4 regions of the Pseudarthrobacter linnaei genome follow, and region 1 is predicted to be linked to each of the others. Evidence: predicted binding sites of a transcription regulator. Region 1 holds the regulator's gene; each other region holds the start of a gene.
The links. The regulator LexA, encoded in region 1, represses DNA repair genes until DNA is damaged. The targets are predictions, from matches to a motif close to TCGAACANNTGTTCGA.

Region 1 (7,878 bases):
CGCTCGATCACCCGGGCCGTCCATTCCGGGTTTTCCAGGGCCGCGGTGCCCAGGTTCACACGGGCGACCCCGAGGTCGAGGGCCTTCTCGAGCGACTCGTCGTCGCGCAGGCCGCCGGAGAGCTCCACCTTGATATCGAGCCGGCCGACCACTTCGCGGAGCAGTTCGGCGTTGGAGCCCCGGCCGAACGCGGCGTCGAGGTCAACGAGGTGGACCCACTCCGCCCCCTGCTGCTGCCAGTTGAGCGCGGCTTCCAGGGGGGTGCCGTAGCTCGTTTCGCTGCCGGCCTCGCCCTGGACGAGGCGGACGGCCTGGCCGTTGACGACGTCGACGGCGGGCAGCAGTTCCAGCACGGGCAGCGGGGTTTCAGTGGTCATCGTGGATCCTCAGTTTTCAGGTCGGCAGGTGGTCGGGGGCGCTGCGGGGCGTCAGGCGGCGGGCAGCGTCAGGAGGTAGGCAGCGAGCAGCGCCATCCCGGCCAGGACGTAGAACACGATCTGGACCCAGCGCGGGCTCTTCTGCTGGCGGAAGGACAGCGCTCCGCCGACCAGCAGGCCGGCGAGCCCCATCAGAACGATGGACCACATCTAGGCGGTCCCGGCTTCCGGGGCCCCGGGGGTGCCGGCAGGCGCTGCCGTGGCTTCCGCGGCTGCTGTGGCCGCCGTGGCCGCCGTGCTTCCTGCGGCTGCCGTGGCGGCGGCGCCAGGCGCTGCCGCGGTCCCGGCACGGTCCCGCAGCCCTTCCACCCAGTTGCGCAGCAGGCGCGCGCCGGCGTCGCCGGACTTCTCGGGGTGGAACTGCGTGGCGCACAGCGGGCCGTTTTCCACGGCGGCGATGAACGGGGCACCATGTTCCGACCAGGTGACCAGCGGCGCCGTCATGCGTGGCTGGATGACGTCGAAGTCCCACTGCTGGACCCCGTAGGAGTGCACGAAGTAGAAGCGCTCGTCCTCAACACCGGCGAACAGCCTGGATCCCGCCGGGACGGACACAGTGTTCCAGCCCATGTGCGGGACGACGTCGGCGGGAAGGAGTTCGACCTTTCCGGGCCACTCCCCCATGCCTTCGGCTACGGTGCCGTGCTCGACGCCTGCCTCGAAGAGGACCTGGAGGCCGACGCAGATCGCCAGCACGGGGCGGCCGCCGGCGACGCGGCGGCCGATCATGCGGATGGCATCAACGGCTTTGAGCTCGCGCATCACGGTCTCGAACGCCCCGACCCCGGGGACCACGAGGCCATCGGCGTTGAGGACATCCTCCGGCCGGGAACTGAGGATGACCTCGGCACCGGCGCGTTCGAGGGCACGCACGGCCGAACGGACGTTGCCGGAGCCGTAGTCCAGGACCGTTACGGTGGGCTTGCCCTCGGGTGAGGCCGGCTTCCGGCCGGCGCCGGGGTCGATGATGGCGCCGTCCTTCAGGACCTTCCCGGTCACAGCGCACCCTTGGTCGACGGGATGCCTTCGACGCGGGGGTCCGGTTCGACGGCGGCGCGCAGGGCGCGGGCGAAGGCCTTGAACTGGGCCTCGACAATGTGGTGCGGGTCCCGGCCTGCGGTGACGTTCATGTGCAGGCAGATTCCGGCGTGCAGGGTGATCGCCTCGAAGACGTGGCGGGTCAGGGAGCCGGTGAAGTGTCCGCCGATCAGGTGGTACTCCTGGCCGGCTGGCTCGCCGCCGTGCACGAGGTACGGGCGGCCGGAGACGTCGACGACGGCCTGTGCGAGGGCCTCGTCGAGGGGAACCGTGGCTTCCCCGAAGCGGCGGATCCCGGCTTTGTTACCGAGCGCAGTGCGCAGGACCTCGCCGAAGGTAATGGCCACATCCTCGACCGTGTGGTGGACATCAATGTGCGTATCTCCGGTGGCCTTGATCGTCATGTCGATCAGGGAGTGCTTGCTTAGCGCCGTCAGCATGTGGTCGTAGAACGGAACCGAGGTGCTGATGTCCGAGACGCCGGTGCCGTCCAGGTTGATCTCGACCAGCACGGATGACTCGCTGGTGGTCCGTTCCATGCGTGCGGTCCGGCCCTCGGCAGCTGTTGATCCGGTGTTGCTCATGGTGGGTGTCCTTTGGATGACGACGGTGCCCGGCGAACTAGGCAGGGTGGATGTCCTGTGTTAAGTCTAGGCGGGCTGCACGGCGCGGCCTGCCAGGATCCGTTCGAGGGCTTCGAGGAACGCTGTGGTTTCCGTCTCAGTTCCGGCGGTAACGCGCAGGTGCCCGGGAATGCCAACGTCGCGGATCAGCACACCGGCATCGAGCAGGCCCTGCCAAACCTCGTGGGAATTGTCCAGGCCGCCGAAGAAGACGTAGTTCGAGTCGGAGGGCGCCGGCTTGAGGCCCATGCGCTGCAGCTCGGACACGATCCTGTCCCGCTGGCGCATAATGTCCTCAACGTCGGCCATTAGCGCGACCCGGTGCTGCAGGGCGGCCAGGGCTGTCGCCTGGGTGATGGCCGAGAGGTGGTACGGGAGCCGGACCAGGCGCAGGGCGTCCGTCACCTCGGGTGCTGCGGCCATGTAGCCAATCCGGGCGCCGGCGAGGGCGAAGGCCTTGCTCATGGTGCGCGAGACGATCAGCCGTTCGCGGCCGGGCAGCAGCGCGAGGGCGCTGGGCGTGCCGTCGTGGGCGAACTCGTGGTACGCCTCGTCGACGATCACGATGGTCTGGCTGGCTTCCCCGGCCTCGTAGACGGCCTCCACGACGTCCAGGCCCAGCCCGGTGCCGGTGGGGTTGTTCGGGGAGCACAGGAAGACGATGTTCGGCGCAAGTTCGCGGACCTGGCGGGCGGCCGATTCGGCACTGAGTCCATAGTCGTCGGCGCGGACCCCGACGATGTACCCGGTGTCCGTGCCGGAGGCCAGCAGCGGGTACATGGAGTAGGTGGGAGGGAAGCCGAGGGCCGCTCGCCCCGGGCCGCCAAAGGCCTGAAGGATCTGCTGGAGGACCTCGTTGGAGCCGTTTGCGGCCCAGATGTTGTCCGCACCCAGTCCGTGCCCCAGGTATTCCGCGAGTGCTTCGCGCAGTTCGGTGAATTCGCGGTCCGGATAGCGGTTCAGGCCAGCCGCGGCAATCGTGACGGCCTCGGAGATGGCGGCGCGCACGTCAGCCGGGACACCATGGGTGTTCTCATTGACGTTCAGCAGGATGGGGACGTCCAGCTGCGGCGCGCCGTACGGCGTCAGGCCTCGCAGGTTAGTCCGGAGGGGAAGTCGGTTCAGGCGCTCTAGCTGGTCAGTCACTTCACCAGTTTAAGTGAGATTGCGGCAGGCACTGAAACCGTGACGGGTCGAGCGGGCTACTTGGACGGGATAAAGAGCGCCTGGCCGGGAACGACGCGGGCGGCTTCGAGGTTGTTCAGCTGGATGATATCGGTGACGACGTCGCGGGGGTCCCGCTCCGGTGCCATGGATTCGGCGATGGCCCAAAGCGACTCACCGGGCTGCACCGTAACGGTCACAGTGGGGGTCAGCGACAGCCCGGCTGCAGACTCCGCCGCCTTGGCCGGGGCGTTGAGGAAGCCGCTGAGGGTGAGGATGAGCGCGGCCAACAGGATCAGCGGCACCCCGATGAAGACAAAGCGCCCCCGCCGGGTGAGCCGCAACGGCGCCTGCTTGACCCGCTGCTTGCCGGCAGCGCCCTCCCTGCCCACGGCGCCCTGCTGTCCGGCGGACGTACCGCCGTCGGCCCGGCCGTAGTCGCCGAATGTGTCGCGGCCGAAAGTGTCGTGAAATGCGCTTGATGCTGACATGAACTGAGCCCTCCTGGACCATACTGTGCCGCCGGCGTGTTCCTCGTACTTGCCGCCAACCGGCCTAACCTTCGAACAAAGAACCGAACGTCATGCTGTGCCCCAACCGTGCTCTACCCGGAAACTGCGAATGACTAGAACACATATTCGAACCTTGCCTGTTCTGTTTTAGCACTTATTAACGAACAATGTCGAGACTCGCTAGAACAAATGTTTGATAAAGCCCTGTGGCTGGCCTACGTTTGAGTCAAAGAACAACCACTTCTGCAGTTGATCAGCAGGGTCTGACATTTCAGGCCGGAGGTTCCCGGCAGCCGCAGCCACGGCGGCCGGGCGGAACGGAAAGGCGTTGGCGAACATGGCAGCACAAGCCACTGGCGGCAGGGCCACCCAGCGGGGCCCGCAGGCGGCTCGGCCGCCCAAAAGCCTTACCGTCCGGCAAAGGAAGATCCTGGAAACCATCCAGCGCTCCGTCACGGACAACGGCTATCCGCCCTCCATGCGCGAGATCGGCGACACCGTCGGCCTGGCAAGCCTTTCCAGCGTCACCCACCAGCTCTCGCAGCTGGAAAAACTTGGCTATCTGCGGCGCGACCCCAAGCGTCCCCGCGCCATGGAGGTGCTGATGCCGCTGACCCTCGACGAGGGAACCACGAAGATGTCGGGGGCTGAGAAGTCCGGCGGCCTGCGCACGGTCGGCGGTTTGTCCGTGTCCGAGCTGGCCAGCGCCACCGACACCGCCATGGTGCCGCTGGTGGGCCGCATCGCCGCCGGCGGGCCGATCCTGGCCGACCAGGTCGTCGAGGACGTGATGCCGCTGCCCCGCCAGCTCGTGGGCCACGGCGAGCTCTTTATGCTCAAGGTCGCGGGGGACTCGATGATCGACGCCGCCATCTGCGACGGTGACTGGGTCGTGGTACGCCAGCAGGGCGACGCCGTCAACGGTGACATCGTCGCCGCGCTGCTGGACGACGAGGCGACGGTCAAGACGTTCCGTCAGCGCGACGGCCACACCTGGCTGCTGCCGCAAAACACCCAGTATGAGCCCATCCTCGGCGATCACGCCGTCATCATGGGCAAAGTCGTCTCGGTGCTGCGCTCCCTCTAGGACCGGCGGGGCCCCGCCGGCTTGGCTGCGGTAGCTTTCTTGGAGGCCGCTCCATCGACGGGTGCCGGGCTGTCGCCGGGCATGGCCCTCGCGCCGGTTCCGCCGGTTCCGCCGCCCCCTGCCGCCCTCTGCCGCCCCCTGTCGGGCAAGGTTCAGATGAGTGCTTGGCGCAGCGGGCAAAGGAACCGTGGCCAACGGGATGCTGGAGTGCCCGTACTTCACATCAGGTTCCATGATGCAGGCTTCGGTGCCCCGTGGTCCGGGAATGAGCGCCGCGGACAATGCCATAGGGTTCGGCCTCGTCGGCGGCCGCCCGTTGATGACGGTTCAGATCCCGTGTGCGTCCTACGCCGTCCGGGTCAGCATTGCCGGTCAAACGATCACGCCGGATCCGGGGACACTGGAGAGCGTTCTGGGCACGTGCAACTTCCCCTGGGACCATGAACAGGCACGGATGGAACGGTACCTTCGGGCTCCACTTCAGATCGCGCGGCGGGAAAGTGGCATCGTGCTGCACAACCAGGAGTGGGGAGTCACCCTCCACACCCCTGATGAGGCCACCTGATGGGCAGTCGCTTGTCCATACGCGTCAGCAGCCCAGTCGGCCAGGCATTTCCGCAAACAGCCCTCTGGCCGCTCAGGGTTCGCCGGAAAGGGCAGCCACCACGGGAGTCCACGCAGATCGAGGGCGCCTTCGGGCCAGTCGTCCACGGGCCCGGCTCCCGCGCCAGTCGTAGGTCCGTGACTGTGATGGCGTCCCGCGGCGAAACGTCGAGGAGGAGCGCTCAGTCACAATCGTCGGCTGAGGCTCCGCGCGTACACAGCCGCGTCGTTTGGCGGGGCACTGACTAACCACCGGGGTCCTTCGCGTGCCCTCCGGACTACGTGGCGGGCTGCCCGGATTCCTTCGCGAGCCGCGCCAGGGCCGCGAGGGCGACCGCGGGGTCCGTGGTGGGCCAGAACGGCGGCAGGGCGGCGCGGAGGAATCCGCCGTACCGCTCGGTGGAGAGCCGTGAGTCCAGCACTGCCACTACTCCCCTGTCCGTCGTCGTGCGGATCAGGCGACCGGCGCCCTGGGCCAACCGGATGGCGGCGTGGGTCGCGGACACGCTCATGAAGCCGTTGCCGCCGGCCTGGGCCACCGCCCGGGACCGTGCCGTCATCAGCGGATCGTCGGGCCGCGGGAACGGGATCCGGTCGATCACGACGAGACGGCACGACGTCCCCGGCACGTCGACACCCTGCCACAGCGACATGGTGCCGAAGAGGCAGGTGTCGGGTTCGTCCGCGAACTGTTTTACGAGCGCGGTCATGGTCGAATCCCCCTGGCAGAGGATGCTCATGTCCAGCCGCGGCCGCAGGGCCTCAGCGGCGTCCTCGGCGGCGCGCCGGGATGAGAACAGGCACAGTGCCCCGCCGTCGGAGGCCCGGATCAGCTTTTCGAGCTCGTCAAGGGCCTCCGGGGACGTGCCGCGGCCGGGTTTGGGCAGGTGTTTGGCCACATAGAGGATCCCCTGTTTCGGGTACTCGAAGGGCGAGCCGACGTCGACCCCGGTCCAGCTTGGGGCACCCGGTCCGACCAGGCCCAGGCCGGCAGCGGCCGGTTCGAACGCGGACCCGATCGCCAGGGTCGCCGAGGTCAGGATGACAGTGTGGTCCGCGAACAGACCCTCGCGGAGCCGTCCGGCGACGCTGAGCGGGGCGATGTTGATCAGGGCCGGCGCGGATTCGTCGGGCTGGGAGTAGCCCTGCTGCGGGTCAAAGGTGCTGTTGCGGGAGAACCAGACCACCTCGCGGTTTTCGCGGGCGGCAAGCAGGCGTTCGCAGAGCTCCAGGATCACCATGAGGCGGGAGCGCGCCAGCTGGCGGCCGCCGTCGGCCGTGTTGGCGCTGTCCCCCTTGGAGTCCGAGAGCGCCGCGCGGCAGGCGTCCCGCAACTGGTCCACGCAGTCCAGCTGTTCGCTGTTCAGGCCGTTGGGCATGAGTCCGCTGGGGACCCCGTCGATGGCAAGTTCGAGGTTGGACGCGGCGTTGTTCAGGGCGTCCACGGTGATGCCCGTGTTTTTCCGGGCCCCGGACGCGGCGACGTGCACCATCGCGACAGAGAGCTGGCCGGACACGGCGCCCGTCACCCGGTCCTGCAGCTCGTGGGCCTCATCGACCACCACAACGTCGTACTCCGGCAGGACCGCGAGGCCCTCGAAGGCGCTGACGGCCAGCATGGCGTGGTTGGTGACGACAACGTCGGCGTCCGCGGCGTTCTGCCGGGCCAGTTCGCTGAAGCATTCGGCCGCGAGGGGGCACTTCTGCGCGCCCAGACACTCCATTGAGGTGACGGAGACCTGCCGCCAGGCACGGTCCGTGACCCCGGGCAGGAGTTCGTCCCGGTCCCCCGTCACGGTGCCCCCAGCCCACTCACGCAGCCGGACGACTTCCTTGCCGAGCTGGGACGACGGACCGCCCATCGCCGCGGCGAAGTGCGGGACGGAGGTGTCCTCGCCAAGCGAGAAGAGCTGGCCTTCGGAGGGCTCCTCGGAGGGGAAGCCGCCTTCGAGCTTGTGGCGGCACACATAGTTGGAGCGGCCCTTGACCAGGGCGACCTTGACGGGCCGTTCCAGCGCCGGGGTGATGGTTTTCAGCAGCCTGGGCAGGTCCCGGCCGACGATCTGGGTCTGCAGGGCCAGCGTGGCGGTGGAGACCAGGGTGGGCTTGTCGCTGACCAGCGAATGGGCGATCAGCGGGATCAGGTACGCGAGTGATTTGCCGGTTCCGGTGCCGGCCTGGACCAGCAGGTGGTCGCCGCTGTCAATCGCGTGCGCCACCTGCCGGGCCATCTCGTGCTGGCCGTCGCGGCTCTGGCCGCCCATGCCGGACACGGCGCGGTCGAGGAGTTCGATAACGAACGCCCCGCCGGCCGGGCCGCGTGTTCCTGCCGAACGTTCTCCGTCGGGTTCGGTCCCCGCGGCTTCAGTCATTGCTGATGAACGAATCCAGTTCAGCGGCGAATCCCTCGCGCA
Region 2 (7,878 bases), on a different contig from region 1:
CCACCTCCACTGTGGTGATTTTGGACAGCTCGCGGCGGATCGCCAGCATCGCTGTGTAGGTGCAAAAGACCCGCTTCGGTTTGTCCTTGGCGCCACTGATGAAGGCCGCCAGGGCGGGGGCAATCTCGGTATCCACTGCCCCGACCGCGACGTCGTCGTACTGCAGGCGAAGCGCCATGTCGTAAGCGCGGGAGCCGCTCAACTGGTCCACACCGCCCTCACGGAGGGTGTCAAATTCGACGTCCCAGAGCCAGGACATGTCCCGGCCGTCAGCATAGTTGTCGTTGATCGCGATCATCGTGGCGTACCCCGCGGCCGGGAAGGACTTCAGTCCGAGCCGGAAGCCGCTGGGGTTCTTCACCAGGACCAGGTCCAGCGGAAGGCCGTCGACGACGAGGCTCTCACCGCGCCCGAACGCCGGCGCCACCTGGGACAGCGCCTTGAGCAGTGCCTCGTTGTCCGCGACGGCTGATTCTCCCTGGACTGGGTCCCGCACCGCAATGGCCCTGGCCAGGGTCAGCGCGGCCGCGGCGTTGAAGATGTTGTAGACGCCGCGGAGCTTCATCGCGGTGGTGGCCGTGACGCCGTCGTACTCAAAATCCGCATCGGCCGCACCCACCCGGCGCAGCACGACGTCGGCGTGCGGCTTCGCGGGAGCCGGCGGAACCGGGCTGCCGGGGGCAGCCCGCATCTCGTCGTCGTTCGGGAAGGTGCTCAGGAGGGAATCGTCGAGGCCGAAGTAAAGGACATCGGGACCGCTGGCCGTGGCTGTTTTGAGCGTGTCCGCGATCCGCGCGACACGCGGGTCCTCCCGGTTCAGCACCACCGTACCGGTGGTCTTGGAGGCGATGTGCTGCAGCAGCTGCGCCGTCTTGTCGATCTCGCCGAAGCGGTCCAGCTGGTCCCGCAGGACGTTCAGCAGCAGGCAGTAACGCGGCGGCACCTGGTTCACGAAGTGCACCGCGTGGGCCTCGTCCAGTTCCAGCACGGCCACGTCCGCCTTCAGCCGGCCCCGCCAGTCCACCTCGCCCAGCAGCGCAGCGGCCACCCCGCGGGTGAAGTTGCTGCCGGTACGGTTCGTGAAAACCTTCAGGCCCTGGCTCTCCAGCAGTTCCACCACCATCTTGGTGGTGGTCGTCTTGCCGTTCGTGCCGCTGACGACGGCGACGCCGTGCGGCAACGTGGACAGTGTCCTGCGCATGAAGCCGGGGTCGATTTTTTCGACCACGAGCCCGGGAAGGGCAGAGCCTCCGCCCCTAAGCCGGGAGACCCGGCGGACGAGCTTGCCGAGCGGAACGCTGAAGTAAAACATGCTTTGTAATATATCCCAGCGGCAGCATGGAAGCCCGCCGGGAGGCCGCCGGCGACGTGCCCGGACGACTATGCTGGTCCGATGACCAACCCCACTTCTGCGCCCTCCTCCCATGTGGGAACAGGGCTGCGGATCGGCGTCCTTGCACTTCAGGGCGACTTCCGCGAACACCTGCACGCGGTGGAAGCGGCCAGCGCCACGGGCGTCGGCGTGCGCCGGCCGTCCGAACTGGACGGCCTCGACGGCCTCATCATTCCCGGCGGCGAATCGACCACCATCGACAAACTGTCCCGCGCCTTCGGGCTCCGCGACCCGCTGCGCCAGCGCATCCGGGACGGGCTGCCGGTCTACGGCTCCTGCGCCGGGATGATCCTCCTCGCGGAGGAGATCACCGACCCCGCCAAGGACCTGGCTGGCAACCCCCAGCAGACCTTCGGCGGCCTGGATATCACGGTGCGCCGGAACGCCTTCGGCCGGCAGCGCGAGTCCTTCGAGACGGATCTCGATTTCAGGGGCCTCGATTTCAGCGCCACCGGGAATGGCGTGGCCCCGGTCCACGCGGTCTTCATCCGCGGGCCCTGGGTGGAGCGCGTCGGCGCCGGTGTGGAGGTCCTCGCCTCCGTGGAACCTTCCAAGGCCTCCCACCCCGAGGCGCTGGCCGGGACGGCTAGAATTGTTGCTGTGCGTTCCGGCAAGCTGCTGGCCACCTCCTTCCACCCGGAAGTGACGGGGGAGAAGCGCGTGCACGAATTGTTTATTCGAATGATCAGAGGAGAAGCGTAAAGCATGTCAGGCCACTCCAAATGGGCGACGACCAAGCACAAGAAGGCCATCCTCGACAGCCGCCGGGCCAAGTCGTTCGCCAAGCTGATCAAGAACATCGAAGTTGCCGCACGCATGGGCGGCCCGGACCTCGCCGGCAACCCTGGCCTGGAACTCGCCGTCACCAAGGCCAAGAAAACCTCGGTCCCCGCTGACAACATCGACCGCGCCATCAAGCGCGGCGCCGGCCTCACCGGCGAGGTCGTGGACTACACCGAGATCATGTACGAATGCCGCGGGCCGCAGGGCTCCGCGCTGCTGATCGAATGCCTCACGGACAACAAGAACCGTGCTGCCTCCGAGGTCCGGCTCGCCATCTCCCGCAACGGCGGCACCATCGCCGACCCGGGTTCGGTCAGCTACCTCTTCTCCCGCAAGGGCGTGGTCTCGCTGCCGAAGAACGGGCTGACCGAGGACGACGTCCTCATGGCTGTCCTCGACGCCGGCGCCGAGGAAGTCAAGGACAACGGCGACAGCTTCGAGATCCACTCCGAGCCGACCGACCTCCAGGGGATCCGCGATGCGCTCAAGGAAGCCGGGATGGAGTACGACACCGACGAGGCAGAGTTTGTCCCCTCCATGCAGGTCCCGCTGGACCTCGACGCCGCCAAGAAGTTCCTGAAACTCGTCGATGCCCTCGAGGAACTCGACGACGTCCAGAACGTCTACAGCAACGCCGACCTCAGCGACGAAGTGCAGGCCGCACTGGAATCCGAGTGACCCTCCGCGTCCTCGGCGTCGACCCGGGCCTCACCCGCTGCGGGATCGGCGTCGTCGACGTCGAAAAGAACCGCCGCGCCACAATGGTGGCGTTCGGCGTTGTCGGAACCTCCCCGGAGGAGAGCCTCGACCAGCGCCTGCTGGTCATCGCCACCTCCATCGACGAGTGGCTCGACCAGTACGAACCGCACGTCCTCGCCGTCGAACGCGTCTTCTCGCAGCTCAACGTCAGCACCGTGATGGGCGTGGCCCAGGCCTCGGGCGTGGTGATTGCCGCCGCCGCACGCCGCGGCATTCCAGTGGCCCTGCACACCCCGTCCGAGGTCAAGGCCGCCGTCACCGGAAGCGGCACCTCCAACAAGGATGCGGTCACCAAACTGGTCACCAAGATTCTCCGGCTCGACGCCCCACCCCGCCCGGCCGACGCCGCCGACGCCCTCGCGCTGGCCATTACCCACGCCTGGCGGGCCGGGAGCGGCGCCGCGGTCGCCACGACAGGACCGGGCAGCCTGTCCCTGACCCCGGCCCAGCGGGCCTGGGCGGACGCGGAGGCGAAAGCGCGCCGTACACGCTGAATGTCCGCCGGTGCCGCCCCATGGCTTGGTAGGGTATTCGTAGATATGTTCGGATAGCCGGTTCTTCCCGGTTCTCTATTTCAGCTGAATTTTCAGGAGCCCGGCTTTGATCAGTTTTCTCCGCGGAACCGTAGCGCACGTCGGCCTGTCGTCCGCCGTGATCGACCTCAACGGCGCCGGCATGAGCGTCAACGCCACCCCGCAGACCCTCAGCAGGCTCCGCACCGGCGAGGAGGGGAAGCTCTTCACCTCCCTGATCGTCCGCGAGGATTCCCTCACCCTGTTCGGCTTCGGCAGCGACGACGAACGCGAAGTCTTCGATATCCTGCTCAGCGTCAGCGGCGTCGGACCCCGGCTGGCGCTGGCCGTGCTGGCCGTGCACGAGCCCGAGGCGATCCGCGTCGCCGCGCACTCCGGCGACGGCAAGGCATTCACCAAGGTGCCCGGCATAGGCCCCAAGGTCGCCGGCAGGATCGTGCTGGAGCTCGCCGGAAAGCTCGTGCCGCTCGGAACCGCTGCCGGTGCCCCGGCCCCGGCAGCTTCCTCCGAAGCGGTCTGGAAGCCGCAGGTCGTCGCCGCCATGACGAGCCTGGGCTGGTCCGAGAAGGACGCCACGTCCAGCATTGACACGTCCCTGGCTGATTCCCCCGAACTGGCAGAGAAGGGCAACGTGGCCGAGATCCTGCGCGCCACCCTCCGCTGGCTGGGCCAGGACGGCGCCCGCGCCGGTAACAGGGTAGGCGCCCGTGGCTGAGCCGTCGATCGTCGCCGGGGGAGAGGAACCGGAGGAGCGTGTCATCGAAGCCGCCCTCAGGCCCAAAAACCTGCACGACTTCGTTGGCCAGCACCGGGTCCGCCGGCAGCTCTCCCTTGTCCTGGAGGCCTCGCGCTTGCGCGGCCGCAGCGCCGACCACGTCCTGCTCTCCGGACCTCCCGGGCTGGGCAAAACCACGCTGTCCATGATCATCGCGGCTGAGATGAACGCCCCGCTGCGGATCAGCAGCGGCCCCGCCATTCAGCACGCCGGCGATCTGGCAGCCATCCTGTCCTCGCTCTCCGAAGGTGAAGTGCTTTTCCTCGACGAGATCCACCGGATGTCCCGGCCGGCTGAGGAAATGCTCTACATGGCGATGGAGGACTTCCGGGTCGACATCATCGTCGGCAAGGGTGCCGGCGCCACCGCCATCCCCCTCGAACTCCCGCCCTTTACCCTCGTGGGCGCCACCACCCGCGCCGGCCTGCTGCCCGGACCACTCCGGGACCGCTTCGGCTTCACAGGCCACCTCGAGTTTTACTCCGTGGCCGAACTGGAGCTCGTCCTTCGGCGCTCCGCCGGACTCCTGGACCTCAAGGTCAACTCCGCCGGCTTCAGCGAAATCGCCGGGCGCTCCCGCGGCACGCCCCGCATCGCCAACCGGCTCCTGCGCCGGGTCCGTGACTGGGCGCTGGTGCACGGCATCGAGCAGATCGACGCCCGCGCCGCCTCCGCGGCTCTGGACATGTATGAGGTCGACAAACGCGGACTGGACCGGCTCGACCGTGCCGTTCTGGAGGCCCTCATTACCAAATTCGGCGGAGGGCCCGTGGGCCTGTCCACCCTGGCCATAGCCGTCGGCGAAGAGACCGAGACGGTGGAAACCGTCGCCGAGCCCTACCTCGTCCGCGAGGGACTGCTGGGACGCACCCCGCGGGGCCGCATCGCGCTCGCCCCGGCCTGGACACACCTCGGCTTCGCGGTGCCGCCCGGAATTTTCGCCCAGGACCCGCTCGAGCTCTTCCCGGCCGAGGACGACGGCTCTGGCCTGCCGGACGCGCAGGGCCAGGACTCCGCTCCGGAATGGATCCGTAATAGTCAATAGCACCGCTCCGTAACCTTTTCCCTTTAGACTGGAATGACGCTCGGCACGTTCGGGTCTTTGTTTCTGCGCGCGGCCAGCACCTGGCCGCCGTCGGCTGAGCATGATTCCCAGCCAGCCCGGAGCGAAGCGGACGTTGCTGTAAACCAGCTACGCAAGTACAGAACGGAACTAACCCTGTGTTCGGACTTATTTCTGCCCAGACCCAGCCGCAGGCCGGCGGCGGCATCGACATCATGACCATCCTGTTGTTCGCCATGCTCGGCGTCTTCGTCTTCATGATGTTCCGCCGCAACAAGAAGACCCAGCAGCAGCAGGTGCAGCTCCAGTCGAAGTTCGCTCCGGGTGTCGAGGTCATGACCAGCTTCGGTCTGTACGGACGGATCGTTGAGATCGACGATGAGGAGAACAAGGTCCTGCTGGAACTCTCCCCGGGTAACACCGCCACCGTTCACCGCCAGGCCGTCACCAAGATCGTCGAACCGGCCGTCCCCGCAGAAGAGCCCACGGTCGTTCCCAACGATGCCTCCTCGCTCAGCATCGACAAGGCCGGGAGCGCCGCCCCCGTCAGCGACGCGCCGCGCGACGAGACGCCGGAAGAAACCCTGCGCCGCCTCAACGACGAAGGCAAGAAGGACAGCTAGTCTGCCTGTTTGAGCTATCCCGCGAAGTAACGGCTGCGGGCCACCGCCGAGGCGGCCCGACCGGGCCGCCCGGCGGTTTCCTCCGTAAACAATAGAAAGATCGACAATGGCACGAACTGGCCCCAAAAATTCAGCCCTCAGGGTGCTGGTCTGGCTTGGCGTTATCCTCGCCGTCCTGACCGCCGTCCTGGCAGGCGGCACAATGGCCGGCCAGGCGAGCTGGGCCCCCAAGCTTGCCCTGGACCTTGAAGGCGGCACCCAGATGATACTGGCGCCCAAGGTGGAGGGCGGTTCGGACATCACCGAAGAACAGCTCAACCAGGCCGTGGCGATCATCCGCCAGCGCGTGGACGGCTCGGGCGTCGCGGAAGCGGAGATCAGCACGCAGTCCGGACGCAACGTCGTCGTCAGCCTGCCCGGCACACCGTCGAAGGAAACCCGCGCGCTGATCCAGGCGTCGGCCGACATGAACTTCCGGCCCGTCCTCCAGGCCGGTCCGGGCGCAGCCGTCCCCGCGGAGGCACTGACCCCGGACGACAAGCTGCCCCAGCCCACCGCTGAGCCCACCAACGGCAGCGACGTGAATTGGGTCACCCCCGCAATTTACAAAAAGTTCGAGACGCTCGACTGTGACAACCCCTCGCAGGACAAGCAGGAACGCTCCGACCCGACCCAACCGCTGGTCACCTGCGAGCCGGCCTCCGCCAGCTCGCCGGCGATCAAGTACATCCTGGGCCCGGTTGAGGTCAAGGGCGCCGACATCGCGGGTTCTTCCTTCCAGCTGCAGCGCGGTGCCCAGGGCGCCGTGACCAATGAGTGGGCTGTCAACATCCAGTTCAATGAAGAAGGCACCGCCAAGTTTAAGGACGTCACCGAACGGCTGTATCAGTTCTACATCGCTGGCGGGGCCCAGAGCGGCTCGGATCCGAAGTCCCAGTTCGCGATCGTCCTCGACGACCAGGTCATTTCCGCTCCGCGGTCCCTCGCCGTTATCACAGACGGACGTCCGCAGATTACTGGCGGCTTCACCGAGGAGTCAGCGAAGGCCCTCTCCGACCAGCTCCGCTTCGGCGCCCTGCCAATCAGCTTCGAGATCCAGAGCGAACAGCAGATTTCGGCAACCCTCGGCGGCGAGCAGCTCCGGATGGGTATGCTCGCCGGCCTGATCGGCCTGCTGCTGGTGGTGGTCTACTCGCTGATCCAATACCGGGCACTGGGCCTGGTCACCGTCGCCTCGCTCGTGGTGGCCGGCGCGCTGACGTTCCTGGCCATCGACATCCTGGGCTGGACCGAGAACTACCGGCTATCCCTTGCCGGTGTCGCAGGCATCATCGTGGCGATAGGCCAAACCGCGGACTCGTTCATCGTCTACTTCGAACGTATCCGCGATGAGCTCCGGGAGGGTCGCGGCCTCGTCTCGGCAGTCGAGAACGGCTGGAAGCGTGCCAAGCGCACCGTCCTGGCGTCCAAGGCCGTCAACCTGTTGGCCGCCCTGGTGTTGTACTTCGTGGCAGTGGGCAACGTCCGCGGCTTCGCGTTCACCCTCGGCCTGACGGCCATCGCCGACCTCATCGTGGTCTTTATGTTCACCCACCCAACCCTGCAGTTGCTTGCCCGCACCAAGTTCTTCGGGGAAGGCCACCCGCTCTCCGGACTGGACCCGAAGACCCTCGGCGCCGTTCCCCTGTACCGGGGCGCGGGCCGGTTCCGCACGCCCGCGGACAAGCCGGCTGCTGTTGCCGCGATCCGCGCCAAGAATACCGGCGCCACGGCTGAGGCCGAACGCCGGATGACCATTGCAGAACGACGCCTCGCGGAACGACAGGAACAGCTTGCTGGCTCCTCCAAGAGCGCGTCCAAGGAGGGCAACTAAATGGCCACCAGTTTCGCCAATTTCGGTAATGAGCTCTACACGGGCAAACGCTCGTACGACTTCGTCGAATCCAAAA
Region 3 (7,878 bases), on a different contig from region 1:
AACTCATCGATCGGATCAGCCGGGTGCTGCGCGAGCAGATCATCGGCGCCAACGTCATCCGGGGCTTTGTCCGCCAAGGCCACGAGATGCGGCGCTTCGACGGGGCCAACAGGGACCTGACCCGGAACAACCTGCGTTCCGCGCTGCTGGTCGCGGGAATGATGCCGCTGATCATGCTCGTGGTTAATCTGTCCTCGGTCGGTGTGGTCTGGTTTGGCGGTCACCGGATCCAGTCCGGCGACATGCGGCTGGGCGCGCTGACGGCGTTCATCGCCTACATCCTGCAGATCCTGATCGCCATCATGATGGCGATGTACGTCTTTATGACGGCACCCCGCGCGGCAGCCTGCGCCGAACGGATCCAGGCGGTCCTGGACACGGCGCCGGCGATCACGGACGGTCCGGGCGCAGCCGCACCCGAGGGCAACGCCGTGGAGTTCCGCGACGTGTCCTTCGCGTACCCGGGCGCCGAGGCGCCGGTCCTCGACGGCGTCAGCTTCACGGCCGCTCCCGGGGCCGTGACGGCGGTCATCGGCGCCACCGGCACCGGCAAAACCACCCTGCTGAACCTGCTGCCCAGGTTCCTGGAAGCCACCGGCGGGCAGATCAGCATCGGCGGATGCGATGTGCGCGGCCTGCCCCTGGCGGCGCTGCGGAACCTGGTCGCCGTCGTTCCCCAGCATTCGTACTTGTTCTCCGGAACGCTCGCCGGGAACCTGAGGATGGCGGCGCCCGCGGCGACGGACCAGGATCTCTGGCAGGTGCTGGACGCCGCGCAGGCCGCGGAGTTTGTCCGGGAGCTGCCGCAGGGCCTGGAGTCACCGGTGAGCCAGGGCGGCACGAATTTTTCCGGCGGCCAGCGGCAGCGGCTGTGCATCGCGCGCGCGCTGCTCCGGAAGGCTCCCGTGTACCTGTTTGACGACAGCTTTTCGGCCCTGGACTACGGCACCGACTACCGGCTCCGTGAGGCGATGGCGCCGCTGCTGCACACGGCCACCGTCCTGATGGTCGCCGAACGGGTCGCCACGATCGTGGACGCCGGACTGATACTGGTCATCGAAGACGGCCGGGTCGTGGCGCGGGGAACACATCACGAGCTGATGGAGTCGTCGCCGAGCTACCAGGAGATCGCAGCGTCGCAGCTGGTGCTGGAGGAAACCCTGTGACCCGTGAACCGGCGCTCGACGCAGGGACCGACGCACCCACCGCCCGGGACGCCCCGGACCCGACCCGGGCGGACCTGATCCGGGCGGACCTGACCTCCGGCGGCCGCAATGAATCCCATCCGGTGTCCTCTGAGGACGCGGGAAGTGGCAGCCGGTTCCGCTGGCGCACGGCCGGACGGCTGCTCGGGCTGCTGCGGCCATCAAAGTGGCGGATGGCCGGCGTCATCGCCGCCACCTGCGCCTTTGTGGCGCTCAATGTGGCGGCGCCCAAAATCCTGGGGGACGCCACCGACGTCGTCGTCGAGGGCGTGGCCACCGGATCCTTCGACCAGGAAAAACTGGTAACCCTGCTGGCGGCGGTGTCCGTCATGTATCTGGGGGCCGCTGTCTTCAGCTGGCTCCAGGGAACCCTGACGGCCGTAGCGGTGCAGCGCCTGGGCTACGGGCTCAGGGCCTCGGTGGAGGAGAAGCTGCACGTCCTGCCGTCCAGCCATTTTGACGTCCAACACCGCGGGGACGTGCTGAGCCGCGCCACGAACGACGTCGACAACATCGCCCAGGCCCTCAACCAGCTCCTCAACCAGCTGATCCTGTCGCTGCTGATGCTCTCCGGGGCCCTGGCCATGATGCTGTGGCTCTCCCCGGTCCTGGCCGTGATCGCGCTGGTCTCCGTTCCGGTGTCCACCCTCATCACCTTCCTGCTGGCCCGGAAGTCCCAGGCCCATTTCACCGAGCAGTGGGGGAGCACGGGCGAGCTGCACGCACAGCTCGAGGAGTTCTGCACCGGCCACGAGGTCATCAAGGCCTTCGGGCGGCAGGAGGCCGCCGCGGCCAGTTTCAAGGACGGCAACGACAAGCTGTGCCGTGCCAGCGCCCGCGCCCAGTACGTGTCCGGCGTCGTACAGCCCCTCATGGTCCTGGTGTCCAACCTCAACTACGTCGCGGTCGCCGTCGTCGGGGCCCTTCAGGTCCTCTCCGGCGCCCTGACCATCGGCGGCCTCCAGGCGTTCTTCCAGTTCAGCAGGCTCTTCAGCGTGCCGATGGGGCAGATCGGCGGCATGCTGACCCTCATGCAGTCTTGCCTCGTGTCGGCGGGGCGGGTCTTTGAACTCCTCGACGCTCCGGAGATCCCGCCGGAACCTGCCCCGGCTCCACCGGCAGGTGCGCCGGGGGGCTCCGCTGGGGCCTCCGCTGTGGCGTCCGCCGCCGGGGTGCCGGCGACCGGGCCCGCCGGCCGGGTCACGTTCGAGCGTGTCACCTTCGGCTACCGGCCCGGCTCGCCCGTGGTCCGGGACCTGTCCTTTGCCGTGGAGCCGGGCCAGACCGTAGCGATCGTGGGGCACACCGGCGCCGGCAAGAGCACTGTGGTGAACCTCCTGATGCGGTTCTACGAACTGGATTCGGGCAGGATCACGGTCGACGGGGCGGACATCGCGGCGCTCCCTCGGGATGAACTGCGGGCCAATTTCGGCACAGTGCTGCAGGACACGTGGCTGTTCACCGGAACCATCCGGGACAACATCGAGTACGGCCGCCCCGGCGCGGGCGACGCCGACATTGTGGCCGCGGCGCAGGCCAGCCACGTGGACCAGTTCGTCCGTGCCCTGCCCGGCGGCTACGCCACGATGCTCGGGAACGACGGTGACTCGCTGAGCCGCGGCCAGCGCCAGCTGATCGCGATCGCCAGGGCACAGCTGGCCGGGCGCGGCATCCTGGTCCTCGACGAGGCGACCAGCTCCGTGGACAGCCGCACGGGGGCGCAGATCCGGCAGGCCATGCGGCGGCTCCGGCAGGGGCGGACCAGCTTCGTGATTGCCCACCGCTTGTCCACCGTCCGGGACGCTGATCTAATTCTCGTCATGGACCAAGGACGGATTGTTGAACAGGGCACCCACCGGCAACTCATGGCCAGGGGCGGGCTGTACCCGAATCTGCACGAGGCGCAGTTCGCCCGCCGCGAACACGGCAAGCACCCCAAGGAGCCCGGACAGTGACCCCCACCGAGACGTCCATCACACCGTTCCCGGGTGCCTGGCGGCCCAATCCGGGCAGCTCCGTCCCGCTGTTCGAACAGCTCCGGCTCAACGTCATTGAACGGGCGGACAACGGCACCCTGGCGCCCGGGACCAAGCTTCCTGCCGTCCGGAGCCTGGCCGGCGAACTGGGCGTCGCGCCGCATACCGTGGCCCGCGCCTACAAGGAACTCGAGGGCGCCGGCGTTGTGGTGACCAGGGGCCGGAACGGGACGGTGGTGTGCGCCCGGGACGAGGCCTGGAGTTCCCTCTCCGCTGCCGCCGCCGAGTTCGCTGCCGCAGCAAAGGCCCAGGGCGCCAGCTTCGCCGAGGCCGTCCAACTCCTCGCCGCCGCCTACGACCGCGACTAGCGCACCATTAACACATCGGGTGGCCTGGCCCGCCCGGCGGCACGGCCGGAAATGGAAATTCGAAGAAGTTTTCGATTAGCATTGGTAGCGTGCCTAAAGCCGTAGCTGAAGATCCAGCCGTTGATTCCCCGCCCTCCGCAGTCCAGGAGAGCCCAGTTCCGATGGACTCCGATCCGATGAGTCCGGTCAAACCGGGCCGCGCGGCGGATCCCCGCCCCGCGGTGAAACGCCCGGACATGTCCCGGCTCATTGTCAAGGGGGCGCGCGAGCACAACCTGCGCAACGTTGACCTGGACCTGCCCCGCGACTCCATGATTGTCTTCACCGGGCTCTCCGGGTCGGGCAAGTCGTCCCTGGCCTTCGACACGATCTTCGCCGAGGGCCAGCGCCGGTATGTCGAATCCCTGTCCGCCTACGCCCGGCAGTTCCTGGGCCAGGTGGACAAGCCCGACGTCGACTTCATTGAGGGCCTCTCGCCCGCGGTGTCCATCGACCAGAAGTCCACCAGCAAGAACCCCCGCTCCACCGTGGGCACCATCACCGAGATCTACGACTACATGCGCCTGCTGTGGGCCCGCGTCGGCCGCCCGTTCTGCCCCGTCTGCGGGGAGCTCGTCGCGAAGCAGACCCCGCAGCAGATCGTCGACCAGCTGCTGGAACTGCCGGAGGGCACCCGCTTCCAGGTCCTGGCCCCGGTGGTCCGCGGCCGCAAGGGCGAGTTTGTCGAACTGTTCAAGGAACTCACCGCGAAGGGCTACTCGCGGGCGCGGGTCGATGACAAGCTGATCCAGCTGAGCGATCCCCCCAAGCTGGGAAAGCAGTTCAAGCACACCATTGAAGTGGTCGTGGACCGCCTCGTGGTCAAGGAAGGCATCAGCCAGCGGCTCACCGACTCGGTGGAAACCGCTCTGGGTCTGGCCGAGGGGCGCATCCTCGCCGAATTCGTCGACCTTGAAGCTGATGACCCGGAGCGGATCCGGGCGTTCTCCGAGCACCTCGCCTGCCCCAACGAGCACCCCCTCGCCATCGACGAGATCGAGCCCCGCTCCTTCTCCTTCAACAACCCCTTCGGCGCCTGCTCGGCCTGCAGCGGCATCGGCACGAAGCTGGAAGTCGATGAGGAACTCATCATCCCGAACGGGGAACTGTCCCTCGCGGAAGGGGCCATCGCACCGTGGTCCCTGGGCACCGCCACGACCGAGTACTGGAACCGCCTGCTCGGCGGTCTCGCCAAGGAACTCGGTTTCTCGATGACGACCCCGTGGGACAAGCTCTCCGAGGACACCCGCCAGACCGTGCTGCACGGCAAGGACCACAAAGTCGTGGTGCAGTACCGCAACCGCTTCGGCCGGGAACGCAAATACAGCACCGGCTTCGAGGGCGTCATCCAGTACGTCCACCGCAAACACCTCGAAACGGACTCGGACTCGGCCCGCGACCGCTACGAGGAATACATGCGGCAGATCCCTTGCCCGGCGTGCAACGGCGCGCGCCTGAACCCGGCGTCGCTCTCGGTGCTGATCAACGGCAAGTCCATTGCCGAGGTCGCCGCCCTGCCGATGCGCGAATGCGCCCACTTCCTGGACAATCTCGTCCTCACCGGCCGCGAAGCCCAGATCGCGAACCAAGTCCTCAAGGAGATCCAGGCCCGCCTGACGTTCCTGCTCGACGTCGGACTGGAGTACCTGAACCTGGAGCGCCCGTCCGGCACCTTGTCCGGCGGCGAAGCCCAGCGCATCCGGCTGGCCACCCAGATCGGCTCCGGCCTCGTGGGCGTGCTTTACGTCCTGGACGAGCCGTCCATCGGCCTGCACCAGCGGGACAACCGCCGCCTGATCGAGACTCTCACCCGGCTGCGGGACCTCGGGAACACCCTCATCGTGGTGGAGCACGACGAGGACACCATCCAGGAAGCCGACTGGGTGGTGGACATCGGACCGGGGGCCGGTGAACACGGCGGCATGGTGGTGCACTCGGGTTCCTACAAGGAGCTGCTTGAGAACACCGGATCGCTCACCGGCGACTACCTCTCCGGCCGTAAACGGATTGAAATCCCCAAGAAACGCCGCAAGTACGACAAGAAGCGCGAACTCAAGGTCGTCGGCGCCAAGGAGAACAACCTCCTGAACGTGGATGCCGCCTTCCCGCTGGGCCTGTTCACCGCGGTGACCGGCGTCAGCGGCTCCGGCAAGTCCACCCTGGTCAACGAGATCCTCTACAAGGTCCTCGCCAACAAGCTCAACGGCGCCAAGCAGGTGGCCGGGCGGCACAAGTCAATCCAGGGCCTCGAGCACCTCGACAAGGTGGTCCACGTCGACCAGAGCCCGATCGGCCGGACCCCGCGGTCCAACCCGGCGACCTACACGGGCGTCTTTGACAACATCCGGAAGCTCTTCGCCGAAACCACCGAGGCCAAGGTCCGCGGCTACCTGCCTGGCCGGTTTTCCTTCAACGTCAAGGGCGGCCGCTGCGAGGCCTGCTCCGGCGACGGAACGCTGAAGATCGAAATGAACTTTTTGCCGGACGTGTACGTGCCCTGCGAGGTATGCCACGGCGCCCGGTACAACCGCGAAACCCTGGAAGTCCACTACAAGGGCAAAACGATCGCCGATGTCCTGAACATGCCGATCGAGGAAGGCGCGGAGTTCTTCGCTGCCTTCTCGCCGATCGCCCGGCACCTCAGGACCCTCGTCGACGTCGGCCTCGGCTACGTCCGCCTGGGCCAGCCCGCAACGACGCTCTCCGGCGGCGAGGCGCAGCGCGTCAAGCTCGCCGCGGAGCTGCAGAAGCGCTCCAACGGGCGCAGCATCTACGTGCTGGACGAACCCACCACCGGCCTGCACTTTGAGGACATCCGCAAGCTGCTCCTGGTCCTCCAGGGCCTCGTGGAAAAGGGCAACACGGTCATCACGATCGAGCACAACCTCGATGTCATCAAGAGTGCGGACTGGATCGTGGACCTGGGCCCCGACGGCGGGTCCGGCGGCGGCCGGATTGTCGCCTCCGGAACCCCGGAACAGGTGGCCAAGTCCACCGAGAGCCACACGGCGGCCTTCCTCGCAGAAATTCTGGCCTGACCCGGCCCGGCCCCGGTGCCTCCACGCAGTCTCCGCGGAGGCGCCGGCCCTCCCGCCACGGATACATTCCCACCGGGGCATGCGAGTTTCTGGCATCCGTGCTCTCGTGAGAAACTAGGCCGGTGACGCAAACAACAGTGCCCGTGATCTTCGACCTGGACGGCACTCTTGTCGATCCGGCCGGAGGGATAACGGACGGAATCGCAGCGGCCCTCACGGAGCTTGGACTCGGCGTTCCCGGCCAAGCCCTGATGGATGCCATGATCGGCCCGAAACTCAGCCATTCCCTCACGGACATCGCCGGCGTGCCGGCCGAACGGCTCCAGGACGCCATCCGCATCTACCGCGGGCACTACCGCGCCACGGGCATCGGCCAAAGCCTGCTGTACCCGGGAATCCGGGCATTGCTGGAATCCTTCGCCGAGGCAGGCCGGCCCATCGCCGTCGCGACCCAGAAGCCTGAAGGCCTCGCCCGCATTGTCCTGGAGCACCACGGCATCGCGGCCCTGTTCCACACCATCCGCGGCTCGGATGCCGACGAGGCGGCGGCAGCCGGGGGTCCCTCCGGGAAGGCGGCGATCGTGGCCGCAGCGCTGGCGGACCTCTCCGGCCACTACGGCGTGGACACCCGGCATGCCGTGATGGTGGGAGACCGCGCGCAGGACGTGGCCGGAGCGGCTGCCAACGGAATTGAATGCATCGGCGTAGGCTGGGGCTTCGCTCCGGACGGCGAACTCGACGCGGCCGGCGCGGTGGAGATCGTGCACAGCAGCGCGGCCCTCCACGAGACCATTGCCCGGCGGGATCCGGGGCGGGTTACCGCCGTGAACCCGGACGCAGTGACCGCTGACCCGATGACCGACGCCGTAGACGAGGTGCACACCGATGGCAATGTTTGATGCAATCCGCTGGACCACGCGGGGCCTGGTGACCTCGACGTGCCGGCCCACGGTCATCGGACTCGAAAACGTCCCCAAGGAGGGGCCGTTCATCGTGGCCCCCAACCACCTGTCCTTCCTGGACAGTGTGATCGTCCAGGCGCTTATGCCCCGCCCCGTGGCCTTCTTCGCCAAAGCGGAATATTTCACCACCGGCGGGGTCAAGGGCAAGGTGATGAAGTCCTTCTTCGAAGCTGTCGGTTCCATCCCGGTGGAACGCGGCGAACAGGCCGCCAGCGTCCAGGCGCTCAAGACCCTGCTGGAAATCCTTGACTCCGGCAAGGGCGTCGGCATCTATCCGGAGGGAACACGTT
Region 4 (7,878 bases), on a different contig from region 1:
CGCGCCCAACTACAACCGACGTGATTTCGAATGCTGACAAGGCAGTACCCAAGAGGGATGGCTTCTCAGGGCTCCAGGTGTGGAAATCTTGCAGCGGCCTCGCCCACGCCAACAGCGCGGTAATACCTCACATCCTGGAACGAAAGTTTGCCGGCGACGTGGAAAACGGCAAGATGTTCCGTCTCACCTCTCGGATGACTATGCTGGGCGCCTTCCTGATCGCGGGCGTCGAGAACGTCGAGACGTTGAGGACCTTGCACCAGGACGCGACGGCGGCACCTTCCTGGTTCAATAAAGCCTAAGACGCCCGGCGGGTGCAAGGCGTCGCAAGTCGAAAAGTCCGAGGGGGGTCTCATCTCCACCGGCTCTCCACCTTTTTGGTGATCTCTGGCAGCGGGTAGTCATCCACCTTGCTGCTGCCGTATTTCAGCGGAACCTCGGCCGGACAGTCAGCCGGCACCAGGGACACAGATTGGGAGGCCACGGTGAAATCAGCGCACGAGCGGGCTGAGTATCTGCCGCCGCCCTCCGCTTCTGTCTTCTGGATGTTGCTGCTGAAGGACACAGGAACATGGAGGGCTCCGGCTTCCCAGCGGAATGCTCCGAATCCGCGGCGCGTCATTTCGGGCAGGGTTTGCAGCGAAATCTCGAAGGCTTTGTGGTCGCTTAGTCCTCCACGATGGGCGAGGTCCGCGGCGGCCACTGCCAGTTCGTCGGCGTCGTGCCTGATCTGGCTGTGAACCCGTGACTCCGGGTTGCGGCAGCCGGTGAGCAGCACAACACAGCACAGAAGTATGGCCACGGGCCAGCTTGCACGTCTCATTCATCCCCCAATAGACGGTTCCAGCCTCTCACGCCCTCGGGCGTCCAAAGCTGCTACGTTCACGGCCAAGCACAAGGGGTGTCAATCACGGCTGCCGTATAGCCTATTTGTGAATTTTCGGTGTGTCTCGCGCGACGGACCATCTTTCCCGTGTGGCGCCGTTAGTCTCCTGCCATGGATGAATACTCGGAGGAACTCGTCAACCTCGCCTTCATGGCACTGGACCACGCCATCGGTTCGGTGGTCTCATCGGGTACTGACCTGGTGCCGTTTGTGATCAGGGAGCACGGTGCCCGGCGGAACCTGCAACGGTACCTTGTGGGCGATCAGCTTGAGGCGGGTGTTGCTGCGGCGCGGCAGTCCATCACGGAAGGGCCGCTACCTGACCGCGTGGCGGTCGCCTGGGATGGTTTTATGACCACGCCGGAAGGGCGGCAGGAAGCTGTTTTCGTTGAGTCTTATGAGCAGGGCACGCCTGCCGGATTCATCATGGCCCAGCGCTACCAGCGGGCCGGGTTCCTCAAGAAGAAACGCGAAGCAGTGGGCAATCCCGCCCTCGTGGAGAAGAACACCGCACCCCTCTTCTAGCCGCCGTTCACTACTGGCCGCCCAGCTGCTCGGTAAAGGTACGCCGTTCAGCGTCCCAGGACATGCTGAGGGCCGCCCTATGGATTTGCCGCGCGGCTGCCTCCCATCGCCGCTTCGGGTACGGCAGCCTGTGCCGGCGGGCGATCTGGATGGCCTGGTCCAGGGCAACGTGGCACATGGCTGCCGAGTAGGTGAAGGGGCGGCCATCGCTTCGGACCTCCCAGGGGCCGTTGTCGGGTGTCTTCCAACTGGCGATCGCTGAGAATGTCAATCTGACCTGAGCTGCACGCATTGCCCGCCCCGGGCCACGGTCCGCGGGTGGGTGGCGATCAGGGTCCGGCCGTCGAAGATCCGCACCTGCGTGGCTTGCAGGGAGACTCGGACTTTGCACTGTTGGGAAAAACCTCTGATGGAATCAACGGTGGGGTGGGCTCAACTGAAACTGCGATTCATCAACCGGCTAGCCGCGAAGTGGGCCCAACTCAGACTGCAGAACCGGTCCCCATTCAAACTGCCATAATCACAGCAGGGGCGGGCTGGCCATCTTGGCCGGTGTTGCAGTGGGCGCCGGCGTTTGGTTCCTATTAAGAAACTACTTCCCAGACATTTCTCCCCTCTGGGCTGTTGTGACAGTTTTCAATAGCTCCCCTGCCACTATCTCGGCGTGTGGCGAGGAGGTCCAGTCGGTCGGATGAAGACCAAGATCGCCCGACTGCCTAACGACAGCTACGGCCACCAGCCAAGAACGCCAGCGTTGTCGAATGATGCCCGCCGACGGCACATGCTCGGGGCTGGCGGAAATGTCCTCTCAGTAGTCCGGATAAGAAGACGCGGACGAGCTGCCGCATGACCGGTTCGGGGTCTTCCATGAGCTCAGAGAGCCGCCGGCGGACCAGCTCCAGGGAGGGCAGTGTGAATTCTCTGCTGATTCCTTCCCACGTCTGATCGCTGATGGATTGGCCGTTCACTCTTCTTCGGTTGTTTCGTCGGCGTCGCTGATGCTGTCCAACAGCCAATGCGTGGACAGCGGTTCCCGGCGGAGAGTCGCGGTTCGGAGGGCCGACTGAGCGTCGGGGCGGACCTGTACCCGCCAGTATTCGATGCTGACCAGGTCGCCGCTTCCGACAGCGGCTGTGCGCCGGGTGTCCCACCAGGCGTCGCGTCCGAACCAGTGCTGGGAGTCCGTGGCGGGATCGACAAGCCAGGTTGTCCCGTCGTGCCGGATGGCGAGGGGTTTGCCTGCCGGATCGAGACGGACCTGGAGTTCGCGGGTCGGTAGGGCAGGGGCGTCGGTGATGGTGGTCATGGGGGTGTGTTCTTTCGTGGTGCGGTCGTGCGGGCGAAGTTGGGTTAGGCGGCTTTGACGAGGGGGAGTTCGTCCCAGTGGGTGGTGTAGCGGGGGGAGACCATGTCCCGTTTCATGGTCCAGTCCGGGCCGCCTCGGATCCCGCCATGGCCCAGGCCGATGGAGCCCCGCCCGTACCGGCGGGTGATGTCTTCCAGGAGTGTTCCGACGTGGCGTTCCTCGTGCGGGTTCTCGAACAGGGCCAGGGGTGCCTGGTTGCCGGAGGGCCGCAGGTCGGTGACCATGATCCCGGCCCTGGCATACCGGATTCCCTCGCAGATGCGGGGCAACAGGGCGTGGGCGGCCTTGGTGAGCAGCACCGGATCGGCGGTGGGCATTGGCAGCGGCACGCAGACCGAGGGGTAGGAGGTGTCTTTCGGGTTGAAGTGTGAGGTGCCGGCGAACGCGGTGAGGACTTTGGCTTGGAGTCCGTGTTTGGCCAGCCGTGCCGAGGCCTGCTGGCCGTAGACGCTCATTACCTGCCGGATCCCGGCCGCGGTGGTGATGGGGGTCGCGAAGGAGCGGGAGAAGATGAGCTGGTCCCGGCCGATCCGTTCTTCCTCCATCGGGATGCAGGGGGTGCCCTGCAGTTCCAGGACAGTGCGCATCATGACCACGGAGAAGCGGTCCCGGATCATGACCGGATCGGCCCGGGACAGGTCAAGGATGGAATGGATTCCCAGGGCGTTGAGGCGTTTGGTCAGCCGGGTGGCGACACCCCAGATCTCAATCACGGACAGGCGGCGCATCAGTCCTTCCCTGTCCGCGGCCGGCACGGAATCCCAGTGGCAGACCCCGTCGAAGGCATGATTGTTCTTGGCCCATTTGTTGGCCAGTTTCGCCAACGTCTTCGTGGCAGCGATCCCGACACAGACCGGCACACCGACGTTCCGCCGCACGGCGGTCTTCATGTCCCGGCCCAGGGCCAAGAGCTCCTCCGGGGTGCCTTTGACGCCGAGGAACGCCTCGTCGATGCTGTAGACCTCCAGCCATGCCGAGTACCGGCCCAGCAGCTCCATGACCCGGGCGCTGATGTCCCCGTAGAGCTCGTAGTTACTGGAGAGGGCAACGAGTCCCCATTGTTTGGCGCGCGGGGCGAGTTTGAACCACGGCTCACCCATGGCGATGCCGAGCGCCTTGGCCTCGGGGGAGCGGGTGACGGCGCAGCCGTCGTTGTTCGAGAGGACGATGACAGGCCGGCCCTCCAAGGATGGATCAAACGCCCGCTCGGCCGAGGCATAGAAACAGTTCACATCCACATGCGCGATCTGCGGCATCTGCCGCATGACAGCCGGCTTAGACATGGCGTGCCCCATGCCGGCACAGCCCCCGTTTAACGCAAGAGCGCGCCTTAAACATGGTGCAGGCACCGGGTGGCGACGCCCCAGATGACTAGGTCCGACAACGAGAGCACGCGGATGTCCGGGTAGGCCGGGTTCTCCGCCTGCAGCACCACCCCGGCACCCGTGATCCGCAGCCGTTTGATGGTCAATTCCCCGTCCAGGACCGCGACGACGACGGATCCGTCCACCGGTTCCAGGGCCCGATTGACGATCAGTTCATCGCCGTCGCTGATTCCGGCGCCTTCCATCGATTCCCCGGACACCCGCACGACGTAGGTGCTGGTGATGTCCTTGATCAGGTGCTCGTTCAGGTCGATCCGGCCGTCAAAGTAGTCCTGCGCGGGCGAGGGATAACCGGCCGCGACGGGGACCGGAGAGATCAGAACCGACAACAAGGATGCTCCCGCATTTATCACACGGGGACCTACTATAACGCCCACAACACACCCTTTATTCGAATATATGTTCGATTCATTAACTCTACATCGTGCCCACGACAAAGGAACTATCGAAGGTTTCGACGATCAAAGAGGGGGCTGGTTGTATGCAGATGGGGACCGTTTGAGCTGTGCGGAGAGCTCCACCTGACTCCAGTGGGGCACAGCGCGGCGGGCGTGCTTGCCCCTGCGATGACGCCATCGACTGATGACACCGCCGGTCCCGGAACGCGCCTTTCTCTGGCCGATCAGGTGGGGGAGTCCGCAGCTCCGCGCCGGCCACCTGGCGTGTCCCGGCTTGGTAAGTCACGGTGGCTCCCGGGGGTACGCATCCGGCTTTGCTCACCTTCGTGCAGCCGTGCGCTGTTTCATCGACCTATGAGGAAGCCTCCGCGCGAGTCTAGGACTCAAGCGCGGAGGCTCCCGGTTCTCCAAGCTGGGGGGACTGGAGAACCAATCTCAGGGTACTCGACGGATTGACGTCCCGGCCGCGGGGCCGGTGGGGGGCACGACCTTCGGTCACCGCCGGGGCGGGCGGCCCCGGGTTCTCCCGGCATGCCAACCGGGAACGGCCTCATCCAGAAGTTTGACCCTGGTCGAGGCGAGTTCGCCGCGGCGGCGTTTGTATCTCTGCTGGTGGATCCACACCCCGAGGGTGTGTTCGCGCTCTGTGTCATAGTCGTGGTGGCGTGGCCAGTCGTTGCCTTCCCGGCGGAAATCCACGAGCTCGGCGAGCCGGTGATGCCACCTCGCTTCGTCCGCGGCTGCCTTGTGGTTCCCGGCCCATCCCGGAACCCGCGCGAGTCCGTCACGGTAGGCCGGGTCGAGGGTGCCTTCGGCTGCTTCGCGCCGGCGCTCCGAGAGCCACCGTGCCATCGACCGTTCAGCCCTGTTCTCCGAGTGGCCTCGGGGGAGCCTGCCCTCGGCCGAGATCCAGGCGACGATTTCTTCCATGCGGGCGAGGCTTCTGGGTGAGGGGTAAGGAACAGGTGCAGCGCCGGCGGCGGCCTGGTGTTCGGCCTCAAGTTCAGGATCCCGGCGGCGGGCGATGACTAGGTGGTAGCCGACGACGGCGGGGTGCACGCGCACGAGGTCAGCGATGCGTTTCCGGCTCAGTCCGAGCCGGTACATCAACACCCATTCCGCGTCAGGAGCGCGCCGCAACCGCCTGTCCATAATGGACCCATCCTGCCACGGCAGCCGAAAAAATAACCTTCCTCCGTGGGTCCCGTCTGGATTTAGTGCAGAGACCAACTCCGGACGCGTGGGAAGCGTTTGGTCGAGAGGATGCCCGATGGTTCGCCACTGCCACTGCCACTGCCGCAGCCGAACCGGGGTAGGAGGGCCCATGCCACTTGCATTCGTCTTGACAGACGTTGGCATGATGCCTCACATGGGCTCGCAATCGAGGTTCGCGCAGCAGGGTAAAGACCATTATTCAAGAACCAACGTTTAGGAAGCAGTGCTGACGGGCGCGCCACCATCTACGCGCTGTTGTCGCCGCTACCGAATCCGACCTTGCCGCCAAGTGCGGCAACACCTGCTCCAATCGCTGCAATGCCGAACGTCGCGGCGATTGTGAGCAACTTGATGGTGAAGGCCTTGTGCTCGCTGTCCTTTTCGGACTCCATGTTCACGGCTTCGCGAAGCAAATTTAGAATCGAGAATCTATCTTCTCTGCTCAGATTCTCGCGTTCCAGTTCGCGATTGAGAGTCTCTCGATAGGACTGAAAGGCCTCGTGAACCTTCTTCTGACTCTTCCAGCTGTATTTCTGCGCACTCTCGTAGCGCTGCTCGAAGGAGTTCATTGTCTCGTGTACCAGCGATTTGAAGTTAGGGAACTGTTCAATCGCCCTGAGTGCGACTTCTTTGTCCATCTGCGGCATTTCTGCCACGAAATTGAGTAGCTTATCCTTCGAAAGATTGCGCCAGGAGTCAATGTCCAGTGCCTTCTTGACATCATCTTCACTTCTTAAGGTCATGCCTGCCCCCATCTCTATTTCTCAAGTTTCATGCCTTCCCCACGTAGTCAGCGACACCAGGCACCACCGCATTCGCTTGTGCGAATAATCTAATGGCACAACGTCAGTATGCAGTAGCAACCGGGGGATTTTCCGGCCGCTCAATCGACGGTACATGCTTGCTTCCGAACTTCTATACTGCCTGGAGTTGCGCGATGTGAATCTCAGCGTCCGCCAGTCAGCAGGCCCTCATTTAGGATAAACCGGTGACCGATAAACCTAAGACGCACCGCTTCTTGACTACCGACCAGGCGGCCGAAGAGCTGAACGTGAGCCCCAACCAGATCCGCGCCCTGCTGAAGACAGGGGAGTTGCGTGCCATCCAGGTCGGCGGACGCGGCATGTGGCGCATCGGCGTCAACGACCTGGAGGACTATGTTGCAGAGGCGTACCGGCGCACCGCGGAGCGCATCGCCGCTGGCGAGATCGTGGAGGACGGGGAGCTCGACGCCGCGTAGGCCCGAAGTCAGATCACTTGCCCTCTCGGCCAAGGCCAGCGGAATGGCGTTGCCGGTGCCAAGCATAGTAGCGGCGCGATTCGATGCTGTGGGCCGGGCACCGTCGGCCGACGATGCCCGCTATTCGGTCCTCAACCTGGCCGTGATCGCGGCAGCCTCGCTCGATGACGCCCTGCTCATCGATGACGACGTATCCGAGCTCGAAGAGAGCATCGCATCCGAAGAGGCAGGCGAGCATCGACACGTTCAGCGAATCCATACGCTCGTCTTCCGAACAGGCCCAACGGATTGGTTCGCCCACCAGAATTTGGTGTCCGGACCGGCCGGGATCTTGGTGAGTTTGGCAGTGCCTTCGAATGATTCCTCGTGGATATCCACCAGCTGGTAGCCAAAACGATCCAAGATGGTACGTGTCTGCTCACCGCCCGACAGTCGGGGAGGTCCATCCTTGCCGCAGCCGAATTGCAGCTGGAAGGCCATAGCGACTAGGGGTTTGCTGGCGATAGCCTGCCCCCGATCGACCACGACGTACCTGTGAGACTCCTTGAACCTGGTCCGGGAAATGAATTCGTCACTCCCGAGCTCGTGCCAAAGTTCGATTGCCTTATGGATGCTTTGGGATTCCAACTCGACCCATGATCTCTTCATGCGTCTATTCTTACCGGATTAAGGCCTTATTCGATCGACGCGAACCCTGGACTCCGTACATGGCTTGTAACAGCTCTATCGGCGCCTCGTGTCGAAGCGCAAGTTTCGGGTTTTATCGGTGTCTACATAGCATGGCTGTATGGCGAACCGCTTCAAAGGAAAGTCTTGTGTGTTGTGCAACACAGAATCTGTGGGTGTGGGCGAGCACGTGTGGC

Region 2: a site for LexA is predicted at 3,467-3,482, ahead of ruvA (Holliday junction branch migration protein RuvA). Genes of this name have one in related genera too.
Region 3: a site for LexA is predicted at 3,609-3,624, ahead of uvrA (excinuclease ABC subunit UvrA). Genes of this name have one in related genera too.
Region 4: a site for LexA is predicted at 4,554-4,569, ahead of ACZYZ3_RS01115 (LexA family protein). Genes of this name have one in related genera too.

Annotation. Positions count from the first base shown of each region.
Region 1 covers NZ_JBVAYX010000019.1:33,148-41,025, reverse strand. The annotation lists gene priA (bifunctional 1-(5-phosphoribosyl)-5-((5-phosphoribosylamino)methylideneamino)imidazole-4-carboxamide isomerase/phosphoribosylanthranilate isomerase PriA) at 1-377, opposite strand, end outside; gene ACZYZ3_RS14970 (CG2302 family histidine operon protein) at 429-587, opposite strand; gene hisH (imidazole glycerol phosphate synthase subunit HisH) at 588-1,436, opposite strand; gene hisB (imidazoleglycerol-phosphate dehydratase HisB) at 1,433-2,059, opposite strand; gene ACZYZ3_RS14955 (histidinol-phosphate transaminase) at 2,126-3,244, opposite strand; gene ACZYZ3_RS14950 (LysM peptidoglycan-binding domain-containing protein) at 3,301-3,753, opposite strand; gene lexA (transcriptional repressor LexA) at 4,112-4,861, shown strand; gene ACZYZ3_RS14940 (hypothetical protein) at 5,022-5,426, shown strand; gene ACZYZ3_RS14935 (ATP-dependent DNA helicase) at 5,743-7,836, opposite strand; gene hflX (GTPase HflX) at 7,829-7,878, opposite strand, start outside.
Region 2 covers NZ_JBVAYX010000001.1:385,013-392,890, reverse strand. The annotation lists gene ACZYZ3_RS01825 (Mur ligase family protein) at 1-1,312, opposite strand, end outside; gene pdxT (pyridoxal 5'-phosphate synthase glutaminase subunit PdxT) at 1,394-2,095, shown strand; gene ACZYZ3_RS01815 (YebC/PmpR family DNA-binding transcriptional regulator) at 2,099-2,854, shown strand; gene ruvC (crossover junction endodeoxyribonuclease RuvC) at 2,851-3,429, shown strand; gene ruvA (Holliday junction branch migration protein RuvA) at 3,536-4,183, shown strand; gene ruvB (Holliday junction branch migration DNA helicase RuvB) at 4,176-5,288, shown strand; gene yajC (preprotein translocase subunit YajC) at 5,522-5,929, shown strand; gene secD (protein translocase subunit SecD) at 6,036-7,802, shown strand; gene secF (protein translocase subunit SecF) at 7,803-7,878, shown strand, end outside.
Region 3 covers NZ_JBVAYX010000001.1:60,642-68,519, forward strand. The annotation lists gene ACZYZ3_RS00255 (ABC transporter ATP-binding protein) at 1-1,166, shown strand, start outside; gene ACZYZ3_RS00260 (ABC transporter ATP-binding protein) at 1,379-3,160, shown strand; gene ACZYZ3_RS00265 (GntR family transcriptional regulator) at 3,178-3,549, shown strand; gene uvrA (excinuclease ABC subunit UvrA) at 3,726-6,626, shown strand; gene ACZYZ3_RS00275 (HAD hydrolase-like protein) at 6,749-7,525, shown strand; gene ACZYZ3_RS00280 (lysophospholipid acyltransferase family protein) at 7,512-7,878, shown strand, end outside.
Region 4 covers NZ_JBVAYX010000001.1:243,241-251,118, reverse strand. The annotation lists gene ACZYZ3_RS01150 (hypothetical protein) at 1-302, shown strand, start outside; gene ACZYZ3_RS01145 (hypothetical protein) at 353-802, opposite strand; gene ACZYZ3_RS01140 (hypothetical protein) at 998-1,411, shown strand; gene ACZYZ3_RS01135 (glycoside hydrolase family 15 protein) at 1,422-1,682, opposite strand; partial or broken gene ACZYZ3_RS01130 (Mu transposase domain-containing protein) at 1,691-1,795, opposite strand; gene ACZYZ3_RS01125 (hypothetical protein) at 2,376-2,717, opposite strand; gene ACZYZ3_RS01120 (Y-family DNA polymerase) at 2,762-4,060, opposite strand; gene ACZYZ3_RS01115 (LexA family protein) at 4,108-4,539, opposite strand; gene ACZYZ3_RS01110 (helicase associated domain-containing protein) at 5,056-5,712, opposite strand; gene ACZYZ3_RS01105 (hypothetical protein) at 6,021-6,530, opposite strand; gene ACZYZ3_RS01100 (helix-turn-helix domain-containing protein) at 6,764-7,015, shown strand; gene ACZYZ3_RS01095 (hypothetical protein) at 7,029-7,274, opposite strand; gene ACZYZ3_RS01090 (ScoMcrA-related endonuclease) at 7,262-7,663, opposite strand; gene ACZYZ3_RS01085 (hypothetical protein) at 7,803-7,878, shown strand, end outside.